DNA from 2 places in the Bradyrhizobium sp. I1.14.4 genome. Region 1 is predicted to be linked to the other one. Evidence: riboswitches for the same ligand, from Rfam matches in the RefSeq annotation. Region 1 holds a riboswitch; the other holds the start of a gene.
The links. A riboswitch is a leader RNA that binds a small molecule or an ion and turns the genes downstream of it on or off. The one in region 1 is predicted to bind glycine.
Positions count from the first base shown of each region.

Region 2: linked by a shared signal. The riboswitch ahead of gcvT (glycine cleavage system aminomethyltransferase GcvT) and the one ahead of ABIB78_RS20515 (D-amino acid dehydrogenase) in region 1 are both predicted to bind glycine.

Region 1 covers NZ_JBNDLA010000009.1:223,239-230,658, forward strand. Annotated here, with positions in the region: gene ABIB78_RS20505 (ArgE/DapE family deacylase) at 1-576, opposite strand, end outside; gene ABIB78_RS20510 (hypothetical protein) at 573-770, opposite strand; gene ABIB78_RS20515 (D-amino acid dehydrogenase) at 897-2,204, opposite strand; glycine riboswitch at 2,270-2,385, opposite strand; glycine riboswitch at 2,389-2,495, opposite strand; gene ABIB78_RS20520 (M20/M25/M40 family metallo-hydrolase) at 2,588-3,718, opposite strand; gene ABIB78_RS20525 (ABC transporter substrate-binding protein) at 3,989-5,608, shown strand; gene ABIB78_RS20530 (hypothetical protein) at 5,882-6,220, opposite strand; gene ABIB78_RS20535 (PilZ domain-containing protein) at 6,503-6,790, shown strand; gene ABIB78_RS20540 (hypothetical protein) at 6,866-7,420, opposite strand, start outside.
Region 2 covers NZ_JBNDLA010000009.1:69,591-77,010, reverse strand. Annotated here, with positions in the region: gene ABIB78_RS19780 (NADP-dependent isocitrate dehydrogenase) at 1-602, shown strand, start outside; gene ABIB78_RS19775 (DUF3455 domain-containing protein) at 641-1,141, shown strand; gene ABIB78_RS19770 (cyclic nucleotide-gated ion channel) at 1,138-2,388, opposite strand; gene alaS (alanine--tRNA ligase) at 2,397-5,084, opposite strand; glycine riboswitch at 5,287-5,374, shown strand; gene gcvT (glycine cleavage system aminomethyltransferase GcvT) at 5,516-6,661, shown strand; gene gcvH (glycine cleavage system protein GcvH) at 6,670-7,035, shown strand; gene gcvP (aminomethyl-transferring glycine dehydrogenase) at 7,046-7,420, shown strand, end outside.

The sequences.
Region 1 (7,420 bases):
ATAGCCGCGCATCAAGGTCGAGAGTGCGCCGTTGCCGGTGCTCTCTTCCTCGGTCACGGTCTGCAGATGGACGCGCCCGCCCGGGGCATATCCGGCGTCGCCGATCGCATCGAGCGCGAAGATCATTGCCGAGACACCGGCCTTCATGTCTTGCGCCCCACGCCCGAACATCCAGCCGTCGCGCACGGCGCCCGAGAACGGCGGTTGGTCCCAAAGGTCAGCAGGCCCCTCCGGCACCACGTCGATATGACCTTGCAAGATCAGGCTGCGTCCGCTGCCTTTGCTGTTCATCGTCGCAACAACCTGCTGCGATCCGGCAAGATCGATGCCGTCCATTGGCGCAGCCTTCGGATGGCTCATCAGGTTGACGTCCGCAAGGCTGAACACATCGACGTCGTAGCGGCGCTTCGCGAATTGCTCGGCCAGCCAGAGTTGCTGTGGCGCTTCCTGTCCGCGCAGGCTGCGGAACTGCACCATGCGCGACAGGAACGCGATCTGATCGTCGAAGTTTCGATCGACGGCCGCGGACAGCTCTGCGGCAATCTGATCCGGCTTGGTCAACGTCTCGGTTGTCATGTCTCGCCTCTCATGGAGCCTTGTGCGTGAGCCTGAGCGTTGACCGTTTCGGAAAGGTCGCGCATCGAGTTGGTGCGCGTGCCGGTGGCGAGGTTACGTATCGGTCCGCCGAAGAGATCGCCGCCGGCACACGTGCCGTCCGGAATCCCGCGCCGGACCGCAATGTCATGCGTGCCCGCTACCCCAATGCGCATTGTCCCCTCCCGCGCTGAAGCGCTTTTCCCCATTGTGACGCTAGTCCCTGTCACGCGGCGTTTCTCAGCGAATTCCGACTTGGCCACACGCAAGTACGCTCATATTCTTCCTCTTCGACCGGATAATTAGGGGAAAGCTGCGCGGGCGGTCTCGATCGCATCGACCTGCGACGGCGCCATCGGTGGCGCATCGAGGTCGCGCCAATCGTCGATCGCCCCTGCGACCATCTGCGCCGTCGCAGCTGACAGCGTCCAGCCGAGATGACCATGGCCCGTATTGTAGAACACGCCCGGAATCCGTCCGGCGCGAACCACCGGCATCATGTTCGGCATCATCGGGCGCAGGCCCGCCCAGGGCACGACTTTCGACGTATCGATCCCGGGGAAATGCTGTCGCACCCAGTCCACCAGCGGCTGGATGCGGTCGGCGCGAATGTCGCGGTTGAAGCCGTTGAACTCGGCCGTGCCGGCGACGCGGAAGCGGTCGGCGCCAAGCCGGCTGGTGACGATCTTCGCGGCTTCGTCGAGCAGGCTGACGGTCGGCGCGGCGTCCCGGCTTTGCGGAGCATCGAGCTGCACCGTGATCGAATAACCCTTCACCGGATAGACGTTGACGCGATCGTTGAGCAGGCCGGCGAAATGGCGGCTCGCCACGCCGGCGCAAATCACGATGCCATCCGCCTGCAACTCATGTCGCGTCGCGACTCCGGCATCATGCGAAGCTGCGTCGTTCCAGCCGATGCGGAAGCCCTCATCGCCGCGCGCGATCGTATCGACATCAGCCTCATGGACGAAGCTCGCGCCGCGGCGGACGCAGGCGTCGGCGAGCCCGCGGGTGAACTTATGGATATCGCCGGTCGCGTCCGACGGCGTGAAGAACCCGCCATAGCAGGCGGTCTGCAGCGCGGGTTCGATGCTGCGGATTTCGTCCGGGGTCACCGGACGGCGGTCGAGCCCGCCTTGCTGGAGCAGCGTGTTGACACGCAGGCCGGCATCGAAACCGGCCTTGTCGTGATAGACGTGCAGGATGCCGCGGCGTTCGAGATCGAAGGCGATATTCTCGCGCTGTGCGATCGAGAACAGATGCTTGCGCGCTTCGATTGCGAGCCGCGTGGTCTCGATGGTGTTGCTGCGATAGCGGCCGATGTGGCCGACGAACTCGCCGATCCAGGAATATTTGTGCCAGCTCGGCTTCGGATTCATCAGCAGCGGCGCATCGCTCCTGAGCATCCAGCGCAGCCCCTTGAGGATGGTTGCCGCGCTGTTCCACACCTCCGCGTTGCTGGCGGAAAGCTGTCCGCCGTTGGCGAACGAGGTCTCCATCGCGGCGTAGCGATGCCGGTCGAGCACAGTCACCCGATAGCCGCGTTCGAGCAGGGCATAGGCCGTCGTCACGCCGGTGATGCCGGCGCCAATGATCGCAATGTGAGGCATGATGGTCTTCAGGCTCCCGTGGGTTAGAGTCGCCGAACCGCCGGTGAAACCGGCATCGGCGCCCCATCTGTCACGGTACCTGAGAGCTTGATCCGCATCGGGCCTGGGCCCAAAAGCGGACTATCCCCTTCGGTGGACGTCACGGCCCTTGATGTGCGGCCGTGTCCGTCTCTCTCCAGATCGTCCTGACGATACAGTCCTTTTGCCTGAGAGTTTCCGGGGCGGTTGCTCCGTCGGCGCCGAAGCCAACAACACGAATGTTGTCGCTTCGATCTCTCCCGCATCGTCGCGTTGGACGGCCGGACCGTAGGCGAAGCCTCAAAAATGGACAAGGCTAAATTTCGACCCGGCAGTGCCAACGTGTTGTGCAGTGCAAATCGATGTCAGTCCAGCGTCGCCAGCAGCGCCGCCATCAGGCGGCCGCGCTCGGCGAGGCTGTTGACTTCGATATGTTCGTTGAGCGTATGCGCATCGGCGCCGCGAACGCCGAGGCCATCGAGCGTGGGGATGCCCATCGCACCGGTGAAGTTGCCGTCCGATCCGCCGCCGGCGCTGCCGTGCGGCAGATCAAGGCCCATCGCCGCCGCGAGGCCTTTTGCCTTTTCATAGAGCGCCATGGTGCCGGCATCCGGCTCCCACACCGGGCGGGTGACGCCGCGCGTCACCTTGAATGTCACGTCGTTGGCGGTACCCGACAGTGCCAGCATCCGCTCGACGCCGCGGTCGAGATCGGCCTGGCGCTTGGCCATGCTGAGCGCTTCGCCGGTGCAGGTGGTTGCGACGCAATTGACCCATTGGCCGCCATGCACGATGCCGACCGAGAAGGTGCAGTCTTCGGTGGTCATGCCGTCGATGGCAATGATCTGCCGGGCCATTTCGCGGATCGCGGAACGGCCGGAGGACAGCGTCGCGCCGGCATGGCTCGGCTTGCCGGTTGCTTCCAGATTGAAGCGCGCGATCGCATAGCGGCCGGTGACGACGCCGTTGTTCGGCCGGCCGGGCTCCGGCACCAGCACGTATTTGTTGCGCGCGGCTTCCGCTTCGATGATGTCGCGCGTCGAGGGCGTGCCGACCTCTTCATCGGGCGTGAACAGCACGGTGATCGGCAGCGGCGTCGTAAAGGAGGCGCGCGCCAATTGCCTGATCGCCTCGATCGACAGATAGTTGCCGCCCTTCATGTCGAAGATGCCGGGCCCGAAGCACTTGTTGCCTTCGCGCCGCCACGTCAGCTTCTCGATGGTGCCGACCGGGTGCACGGTGTCCAGATGGCCTGATATCAGGATGCCGGGCTGGCCTTGTTTCGGATGGGGGAAACGGGCGCGGACGCAGCCGGCAAAGCCCTGGCGTCCGGCGATGCGTTCGATCGTCGCACCCATGACCGCCATCTCGCGTGCGGCGAGGTCGAGCATGCGCTCGACCGCGGCCGCATCCCATGTCGGGCTCTCGCATTCCACCCAGCCGCGCAGGCCCTGCAGCATCGCTTCGGAATCAAAAGGAAGATTGGCGGGGTTCATGTCTTTTCTCGCTTGTTGTCTTGTTTGCGCCGGTACGTGTTCGCGTAGCATACGAAAAGCTCGGGCGACGATTTTGTAAAGTCAAATGCGCCGAACGTGTCGTTCATTCATTCGTATACGTTCGATCCCGCCCGAAACCGATTGACGCGCATTGCGCTTGATGCAAGTCTCGATTTCACAAGCCATACAGCATGTTAGTTCGCCTAAATAACGAACCGCATGCATAACGAATAAGCCGGCTTTGACCAGTTACACGTCAGGAGAGATTGCATGTTCCCTATCTCGCGTTGGAAGCACCGCACGCTAGCGGCTGCGTTGACGGCGCTCGCGTTGTCGTTCGCTCCGCAGGTATTGTCGTTCGCAGCGCAGGCCATCGCCGCGGACAAGACCATCACCGCGGTGATGCATTCGGATCTGCGCGTCATCGATCCGATCCTGACCACGGCCTACATCACGCGAGACCACGGCTACATGGTCTACGACACGCTGGTGGCGACCGACTCCAACTTCAAGATCCAGCCGCAGATGGCGGACTGGAAGGTGTCCGACGACAAGCTCACTTACACGTTCACGCTGCGCGACGGCCTGAAGTGGCATGACGGCGCGCCCGTCACCGCTGAAGATTGCGTCGCTTCGCTGAAGCGCTGGGCCAAGGTCGACGGCATGGGCCAGAAGCTGATGGACTTCACTGCGAGCATCGAAGCCACCGACGCGAAGACCATCACGCTGAAGCTGAAGGAGCCCTACAGCCTGGTCCTGGAGTCGATCGGCAAGCCGTCGTCGCGCGTCGCCTTCATGATGCCGAAGCGGTTGGCCGAAACGCCGCCGGACAAGCCGATTCCGGAGCAGATCGGCTCCGGCCCGTTCAAGTTCGTGCAAGCTGAATTCCAGCCGGGCGTGAAGGCGGTCTATGTCAAGAACAAGGATTACGTGCCGCGCAAGGAGCCGGCAAGCTGGACCGCGGGCGGCAAGGTGGTGAAGGTCGATCGCGTCGAGTGGGTCACGATGGCGGACGCCCAGACCGCGCTGAATGCGCTGCAATCCGGCGATATCGATTTCCTGGAGAATCCGTCGCTCGACACGTTGTCGGTCCTCGAAGCCGACAAGGACCTCAAGATCGAGACGCTGAACAAGGCCGGATTCCAGACGCTGGGCCGCATGAACTTCCTCTATCCGCCGTTCGACAACGTCAAGGTCCGCCGGGCGGCGCTGCTGGCGGTCAACCAGAAACAGGTGCTCGACGCGCTGGTTGGCAATCCCAAATACTACAAGACCTGCGTTGCCTTCTTCATCTGCGACACGCCTTTCGCGACCGAGGTCGGCGGCGAGACGGTGTTGAAGGGGGGCGACATGGCGGCGGCCAAGAAGGCGCTTGCCGAGTCGGGCTATGATGGTACGCCGATCGTCATCATGGCGCCCGGCGACGTCACCACGCTCAAGGCGCAGCCGATTGTTGTCGCCCAGCAGCTGCGCGACGCCGGCTTCAAGGTCGACCTGCAGGCGACCGATTGGCAGACCGTCGTGACCCGTCGTGCCAGCCAGAAGCCGCCGAAAGACGGCGGCTGGAACATGTTCTTCACCAACTGGGTGAGCGCCGACGTCTCCAACCCGATCGCCAACCTCTCGATTGGCGGCCAGGGCAAGAATGGCGGTTGGTTCGGCTGGGCCGAGGATGCCAAGATCGAACAGCTGAAGGATGCCTTCGTTCGTGCGCCGTCGCTCGATGAACAGAAGAAAATCGCGGCCGAGATCCAGAAGGAAGCCTACGACCAGGTCATCTACATCCCCCTCGGGCAGTATCAGGGGCCGAGCGCCTGGCGGAAATCGCTGACTGGTGTCCTCGACGGCCCGGCGACGCCGATCTTCTGGAACATCGACAAGTCCGAGTGAGCCTCGGTCCGACGCAAGCAAATGGCCGGGACCTGTCCCGGCCATTTTTCTTTTCGCTGTCGCTTTTCAGGTGTGACTGTCGCGGAGCTGTTCGAGTCCGCCGTGAAGAGGCGGCCCATTGTATGGCGCGCCCTGGGGCGGCGAGGGGCGGTCCTTGCGCTGATCGCGTTGGTCGGTCGCGCGCTGCGCGGTTGGATGGTCGTTCGGCATCGTCATGCTCCAATTGCGGCATGACAACAATGATGCAGCGCACTGGTTACGAATCGTCGGCTGCTATTCTGCCGGGCCTGGTTTCACGGTGCTCGTGCTAGACAGGCTCGTGAGCTGCGTCTGCCCGACGCTGCCGCCGTTCATCCAGACCACCGCTCCGGCCGCAAGCGCCAGCAATCCGTACAGCATGATCGCGCCGCGAATCCATCGCCGGTAGATCGCGCGCTCGTCGGGCGTTGCGTCACGGAATTTCTGTACGTTGAGCCCATTGCTGCAATGAGCCGCGTCGTCGCCGTGCTCGAGAGGGGAGGCGCCATGATCGCGCGCCTTGTCGCCTGCAATCCGATCGCAATTTGCTATCCGATTGCTGTTCGCAATCCGATTGCTGTCAGCAATCACCATCGCCGATCTCCGACCAAAATTGATTTCAAAATGCGACGGCCGCGAAATCTGCGGCCGGAATTTCCAATGCAGCAAGGCTACACCATGCCGCGATCGCGGCATGTGAACCCGGCCACAGCCGGAAAACACGATGAGGTGATGCGGGCATCGTGATACCGCACGTGCTGGCCCAGGTCGCGGGCGGCGCGCTGGCATACCAATCCGATGGGAAGTATTTTAAGGTCCCCGTTAGTATTGCGTCGTATGCTGGCCGCCAGTTTGTGTCCCTAACCCGACCGGTTCATGGCCGACGACCATCCCAGGCCCGCATCAGCCAACACGCAGCAGCCAATGCCGACCGACCAGCGGCGTGCCGGCTCCCGTCGCCGCGTGCTCAAGTCGGGCGCGATCGAGTTCGGCAATGAAGCGATCCCCTGCACGGTGCGAAACCTCTCGCCTCAGGGTGCCTGCATCGAAGTCAACTCGCCGCTGTGGTATCCCGACAGCTTCGTCCTCACCGTCGACGGCCAGCGGCACGCGTGCCAGGTGATCTGGAAGAAGGAGCGGCGGATCGGACTGGGGTTCGCGTGAGGCGTGTCGGCGAGCATCGCGGCATGGTTCGGAACGCGCGGCCTCACGTCCACAAGCTCATCGCCCGGCCGGCTGCTATGCGGTGGCGAACCTCCAGCACATGTAGAAGTCCTGCACGGTCGAGTTTTGCTTGGTCTCCCCCCTTGTGGAGGACCCAGGGTAGATCGTGTAGTCCGGCAGCTTTGCGGGCGTGGTGAACAGCCCCAGCGAAAGCCGGGTCGCGTTCTTGTAATCGCCGACGAGGTTTTTTTGCGCCAGTTGCGCGACGTCGTCGTTGAGGCCCTTCACGAAGTTATCGATGTTGTTGAACGACTCGCATTTGAGCTCCACAATGATTCGCTGGTGACCGGACTTGCTGTTGTTGATGACGAAGTCCGGACGATCCCTGCCGGCGTAGACCGACGTCATCTCGCGTTCGACTTCATAGGTGCTGTTCTGAAACAGCAGCATGATCGCAAGATCGCACTGCGCCCAACCCTCCCATCCGCCTTTTGTGGTCCAGCAGGTATTGAGTTCGCGTGTCTTGCTGGCCCGCCAGGCCTTCACCAATCCGATAAACTGGTCCGCCGACAGCTGCTCCGCCCGGGCGTAACCCGACACCAGGCTGGCGCCAACGGCGGCGGACCCGAT
Region 2 (7,420 bases), 150 kb from region 1:
TCTACCTGTCGACCAAGAACACCATCCTCAAGGTCTATGACGGCCGCTTCAAGGACATCTTCCAGGACGTCTTCGACCGCGAGTTCAAGAAGGACTTCGACGCCAAGGGTCTGACCTACGAGCACCGCTTGATCGACGACATGGTCGCCTCGGCGCTGAAATGGTCCGGCGGCTATGTCTGGGCCTGCAAGAACTATGACGGCGACGTGCAGTCCGACACCGTGGCCCAGGGCTACGGCTCGCTCGGCCTGATGACCTCGGTGCTGCTCACCCCGGACGGCAAGACCGTGGAAGCCGAAGCCGCGCACGGCACCGTGACCCGTCACTACCGCGAGCACCAGAAGGGCAAGGAGACCTCGACCAACTCGATCGCGTCCATCTTCGCCTGGACCCGCGGCCTCGCCCACCGCGCCAAGCTCGACAACAACCCGGAACTGGCCAAGTTCGCCACCACCCTGGAGAAGGTCTGCGTTGCGACCGTCGAAGAGGGCTACATGACCAAGGACCTCGCGCTCCTGGTCGGCGCCGACCAGCGCTGGCTCTCGACCACCGGCTTCCTCGACAAGGTCGCCGACAATCTCGGAAAGGCGATGGCGGCCTAAAGGCCGCCGTCTTGGGACAACAGGTGCGAGCGCATATCATGGCCCTTGTCAGAGCCGTCGTGCTCGCATCGTTATTGCTCACCGGATCGGCGGCGCTCGCTGCCGATCCCCTGCCCGACGCCGTCGCGGCGCCCGGCGAGTCCACGGTCCTCACCGTCCATGCCGAGGGCGCGCAGGTTTATGAGTGCAAGCCGGTCACCGACGGCAAGCTCGCCTGGTCGTTCCGCGAACCGATCGCCACCCTGATCGCCGATGGCCGCACCGTCGGCCGGCATTATGCGGGTCCGAACTGGGAAGATGTCGACGGCAGCGCCGTGACCGCCCGCACCGCCGGCAGCGCGCCGGGCGCGACGCCAGCGGACATTCCCTGGCTGAAGCTCGAGGTGATCTCCCATCGCGGCAACGGCCTGCTCTCTGGCGTCGCCACGGTGCAGCGGATCAATACCTCGGGCGGCGAGCTCGACGGCGCCTGCGACAAGGCCGGCGCGTTGAAGAGCGCGGCGTATTCGGCGGATTACGTATTCCTGCGACGCGACTAGTCGCGGATACCGCCGTCGGTCTCGCCCGGCGCCTGGGCGATTTCGCCGGCGGCAAGATCGCCACCGGCGGCGAGCGGGTCGGCAAGCCGCGCCTCCGCCGTCTCGCGGACATGCGCGGCGAGCGCCGGCATCCGTTCGATCAGGGCATGGAAGTCCTGCGCATCGAGCACCAAGAGCTTGGTCTTCCGCGTTGCCGTCACCGTGCCGGAGCGGTTGGTGCGCCTGAGCAGCGCGATCTCGCCGAAGAACGCGCCGTCGGCAAGCCGCACCCGCTGGCTCGGCAGGTCGATCTCGACTTCGCCCGCGGTGATGAAATACATCGATGACGCCGCATCTCCGCGCCGCACCAGCACCTCGCCGGCCTCGATGGTCTGCGACCTCAGCAAGCGCATGATGTCGGCGATATCGGCGGCGTTGAGATGCGAGAACAGCGGCACCCGCGCCAGCATGCCCCATGTCACCACGAAGTCGCGGCGCCGGACCTCGTCGGCGAACGCGGTCGAGATGATCGCGACAGGCAGCGCGATCATCGCAAAGCCGATTACGATCGCAACCACGGTGACGATCCGGCCGAGCGGCGTCACCGGAACGACGTCACCATAACCGACGGTGCCGAGCGTCACGATCGCCCACCACATCGCCTGCGGCATTGTGCCGAACTTGTCCGGCTGCACCCTGTGCTCGATGGCATAGAGCAGCGAGGCGAACAGCAGTACCGCGCCGGTCAGGATCACCACGCAGCCGAACAGCGTGCGCCGCTCGGCATGCAGCGCCGCCAACAGCGAGCGCATCGCGGTCGAGTACCGCACCAGCTTCAGGAACGGCAGCATGCCGAACAGCACCAGTGCCGTCTTGTCACCGATCGCAAGGGCGATGGCCGACGGCAGGAAGGCGAGCAGGTCGATCACGCCGAGCGCCGAGAAGGCGTATTCGAGCCGCGCCTGCAGCGGCGTCATATCGCGCAGCGAGCGGCCGACCACGCTCCACAGCCGCGCTGCATATTCCAGCGCGAAGGCGATGACCGCGGCGATTTCGATCGTAGTGAACAGCCACCACAGCTGGGCATCGATCTCGGGCACCGACGCCAGGATCGCCGCCAGCACATCGACGGTGATGATCGCGACGACGACCCGGACGAATCGCGCGCCGACCGAATATGGCAGGTGGTCCTGCTCGAGCAGCTCGTAGAGACGGTCGCGCAGCCCGGGATCGCTGATCGTGGGCTTGCCCGGAGTCGCCACGATCAGCCTCTCCGTCAGGCGCCGGCCGATGCCTGTTGAGTCATGGCCTGCTCGATCGCGGACAGCGCGGCGTCCGCCTTGGCGCCGTCGGGCCCGCCGGCCTGCGCCATGTCGGGCCGGCCGCCGCCGCCCTTGCCGCCGAGCACCTCGGAGCCCTTGCGCACCAGTTCGACCGCGTTGAAGCGCGAGGTCAGATCGGCGGTGACGCCGACCACGATGCCGGCCTTGCCGTCCTCGGTGACGCCGATGATCGCGACCACACCCGAGCCGATCTGCTTCTTGCCGTCGTCGACGAGGCTCTTCAGGTCCTTGGTCTCGACGCCCTCGACCGCGCGCGCCAAGAGCTTGACGTTGCCGACCTCGCGAACGGCGGAGGCGGCTCCATTCGACGACGCTCCGCCGCCCATCGCGAGCTTCTTGCGCGCATCCGACAGGTCGCGCTCGAGCTTCTTGCGCTCCTCCATCAGGGCGGCGATGCGCGCCGGCACATCCTCGATCGTGGTGCGCAGCTCGGCCGCCGCGGTCTTGGCCAGCGCGATGGTGTCGTTGGCATGCTTGCGCGCGTGGCGCCCGGTCAGCGCTTCGATGCGGCGAACGCCGGAGGCGACCGCGCTCTCGCTTGTCACCGAAATCAGGCCGATGTCGCCGGTGCGGCGGACATGGGTGCCGCCGCAGAGCTCGACCGACCAGCCAAGCGCGTTCTGGCCGTGCTCGCGGGCGCTCTTGCCCATCGAGACGACGCGAACCTCGTCGCCGTATTTCTCCCCGAACAGCGCGCGCGCACCGGCTTCGCGGGCGTCGTCGACGCCCATGACCCGGGTCGTCACTTCGTCATTCTCGAGCACGACATCGTTGGCGATGTCCTCGACCCGGGCGAGTTCTTCCGGCGTGATCGGCTTCGGATGCACGAAATCGAAGCGCAGGCGATCGGGCGCGACCAGCGAGCCGCGCTGCGCGATGTGATCGCCGAGCACCTGGCGCAGCGCCTCGTGCAACAGATGGGTCGCCGAATGGTTGGCGCGGATCGACGACCGCCTGGCGTGGTCGACCTCGAGCTGCAGCGCGGTACCGACGCTCAGCGTGCCCTGCTCCACCGTGCCGAGATGCACGAACAGATCGCCGGCCTTCTTCTGCATGTCGGTGACGCGGAACTTGACGCCTTCGCCAGTGAGGGTGCCGACGTCGCCGACCTGACCACCGGACTCGGCATAGAACGGCGTCTGGTTCAGCACGATCGCGCCGCTCTCGCCGGCCTTGAGGCCGTCGACCTCGGCGCCGTCCTTGACCAGCGCCGTCACCACGCCTTCCGCGCTCTCGGTCTCATAGCCGAGGAATTCGGTGGCGCCGAGCTTCTCGCGCAGCGGGAACCAGATCGCCTCGCTCGCCGCTTCACCAGAGCCGGCCCAGGAGGCGCGGGCCTTCACCCGCTGTCGCTCCATCGCATCGGTGAACGCCGCCTGGTCGACGCTGATGCCGCGCGACTTCAGCGCGTCCTGCGTCAGGTCCAGCGGGAAGCCATAGGTGTCGTACAGCGTGAACGCGGTGTCGCCGTCGAACATGTCGCCCTTCTTGAGACCGGCGCTCTTCTCGTCGAGGATCGACAGGCCGCGCACCAGCGTCTTGCGGAAGCGCACCTCCTCCAGCCGCAGCGTCTCCTCGATCAGGCTCTCCGCACGCACCAGATCCGGATAGGCCTGGCCCATCTCGCGGACCAGCGCCCAGACCAGGCGATGCATCAGCGGATCGCTCGCGCCCAGAAGCTGCGCATGGCGCATCGCGCGGCGCATGATCCGCCGCAGCACATAGCCGCGGCCCTCGTTCGACGGCAGCACGCCGTCGGCGATCAGGAACGCCGACGAGCGCAGATGGTCCGCGATCACCCGGTACGACGCAACGTTCTGCTCGCTCGGTCCGTGGCCGAGGGCCGATGCCGCCGCATCGATCAGGTTACGGAACAGATCGGTCTCGAACACGCTGTCGACGCCCTGCAGGATGGCCGCCATACGCTCCAGACCCATGCCGGTGTCGATCGAGGGACGCGGCAGCGCCACGCGCTCCTCTTTCGTCACCTGCTCGTACTGCATGAACACCAGGTTCCAGAATTCGAGGAAGCGATCGCCGTCCTCCTCGGGGCTGCCCGGACGTCCGCCCCAGATATGCTCGCCGCGGTCGATGAAAATCTCGGAGCATGGGCCACATGGACCGGTGTCGCCCATCGCCCAGAAATTGTCCGAGGTCGCGATGCGGATGATGCGATCGTCCGAGAAGCCGGCGATCTTCTTCCAGTAGCCGGCCGCCTCGTCGTCGGTGTGGTAGACGGTGACCAGCAGCTTGTCTTTCTTGAGCCCGAAATCCTTGGTGATCAGATTCCAGGCGAGCTCGATCGCGCGCTCCTTGAAGTAGTCGCCGAACGAGAAGTTGCCGAGCATCTCGAAGAAGGTGAGATGGCGCGCGGTATATCCGACATTGTCGAGGTCGTTATGCTTGCCGCCGGCGCGCACGCACTTCTGCGACGTCGTCGCGCGCTGATAGCCGCGCTTCTCGACACCGGTGAAGACGTTTTTGAACTGCACCATGCCGGCATTGGTGAACATCAGGGTCGGGTCATTCCGCGGAACCAGCGGCGACGACGGCACGATCTCGTGGCCGTTCGCCTTGAAGTAGTTCAGAAATGTCGACCTGATGTCGTTGACGCTGCTCATGTTCATCCAATCGGAAAAAGGGGCCGGCCAGCCGCAAAAAGGCGTCATTTTCCGGCCGAACGCTTTTAGACAAGGCTAGCTGCGGTGTCCAGAAACTGTGCAGGCGGATCATGGGCTTGCCGCGGGAGCACAAAGCCCATTGGATAGTTGCTGCAGCCGCGTTGACAGTCTTGGTGGCGCGGTGTTTTCTACCTACCTGTACCTAGTCACGTCGGGAGAGACCGGCCTTGCGCCGGCGCCGAAGGAGCAACCGCCCCGGAAACTCTCAGGCAAACGGACCGCGTGACGTCTGACATCTGGAAAGAGGCGCTGGGGTTCTCCCCGATGCGTCCGCCGACGGGATAATACTCTCAGGCACAGCGACAGATGGGGCTTTCTGCAGGTTTCTCAAGGGGAAATAGGTCCCTGGCGGGAACTGCGAGGGCCCCGTGATGCTTGCGCACGAAACTTCACCGCTGAAACAGACCCCGCTGCACGCGCTGCATCTGGCGCGCGGGGCCAAGATGGTGCCGTTCGCCGGCTACGACATGCCGGTGCAATACACGGCCGGCGTGCTGAAGGAGCATCTGCACACCCGCAAGGAAGCCGGCCTGTTCGACGTGTCCCACATGGGACAGCTCGTGCTGAACGCCAAATCCGGCAAGGTCGCCGACGCGGCGCTCGCGCTCGAAAAACTGGTGCCGCAGGACATTGTCGGCATCGCGCCGGGACGGCAGCGCTACGCGCAATTCACCAACGCGGATGGCGGCCTGCTCGACGACCTGATGGTGGCGAATTTCGGCGATCACCTGTTCCTGGTGGTCAACGCCGCCTGCAAGGCCGAGGACGAGGCGCACCTGCGCGCGCATCTCTCCGACGCTTGCGAAATCGTGTCGCTGGCCGACCGCGCGCTGATCGCGCTGCAGGGGCCGAAAGCCGAATCGGCGCTGGCGAAACTTTGTGCCGATGTCGGTTCGATGAAATTCATGGACGCCGGTCCGCGTCGCGTCGCCGACATCGACTGCTTCGTCTCACGCTCCGGCTATACCGGCGAGGACGGCTTTGAGATCTCCGTGCCCGCTGACAAGGCGGAAGCCCTGGTCACCGCGCTGTTGGACGATCCCGACGTGCTGCCGATCGGGCTCGGCGCGCGCGACAGCCTGCGGCTCGAAGCCGGGCTCTGCCTCTATGGCCACGATATCGACACCACGACGACGCCGGTCGAAGGCGCGCTGGAATGGTCGGTGCAGAAGATCCGCCGCAGCGGCGGCGCCCGCGCCGGTGGTTTTCCCGGCGCCGACAAGATTCTCGCGCAATTCGCCGACGGCGCCGCCCGCCGCCGCGTCGGCCTGAAGCCCGATGGCCGCGCGCCGGTCCGCGAAGGCGCCGCGCTGTTCGCCGATCCGACCTCGACCGAGCAGATCGGCAAGGTGACCTCGGGCGGCTTCGGTCCGAGCCTCAATGCGCCGGTCGCAATGGGCTATCTGCCCACCTCCCTTTCCGCCGTCGGCACCACGGTTTTTGCCGAAGTGCGCGGCCAGCGGCTGCCGCTGAAAGTCGCCGCCACGCCCTTCGTACCCAACACCTACAAACGCTAGAGGACCACATGACGACGCTGTACACGTCCGACCACGAATGGCTCCGTATCGAGGGCGACGTCGCCACGATCGGGATCACCGATTACGCCCAGTCGCAGCTCGGCGACGTCGTGTTCGTCGAACTGCCCAAGGTCGGCCGCAGCCTGACGAAGGCCGAGGCCGCCGCGGTCGTCGAATCCGTCAAGGCCGCCTCCGACGTCTACGCGCCGATCAGCGGCGAGGTGATCGAAGTCAACGAGGACCTCGCTGCCGAGCCCGCGCTGGTCAATTCGGATGCCGGCGGCAAGGCCTGGTTCTTCAAGCTCAGAATCGCCGACAAGGGCGAGCTCGGTGGCCTGATGGACGAGGCCGCCTACGCCGCCCACACCGCCTGAGGATCACCCCATGAACGCGCCCTTCAAGCCGATCAACGAAGCCGCCACCGATTTCGTCCGCCGACACATCGGACCATCGCCGCGCGACATCAACGCGATGCTGGAGACGGCCGGCGCCACGAGCCTGCAGGCGCTGATGAACGAGACGCTGCCGGCATCGATCCGCCAGAAAGCGCCGCTCGATCTCGGCCGCGCGCTGAGCGAGACCGAAGCGCTCACGCATATGAGCGAGCTCGCCGCGCAGAACCAGGTGTTCACGTCGCTGATCGGCCAGGGCTATTCCGGCACCATTCTGCCCGCGGTGATCCAGCGCAACATCCTTGAGAATCCGGCCTGGTACACCGCCTATACGCCGTATCAGCCGGAGATCAGCCAGGGCCGGCTC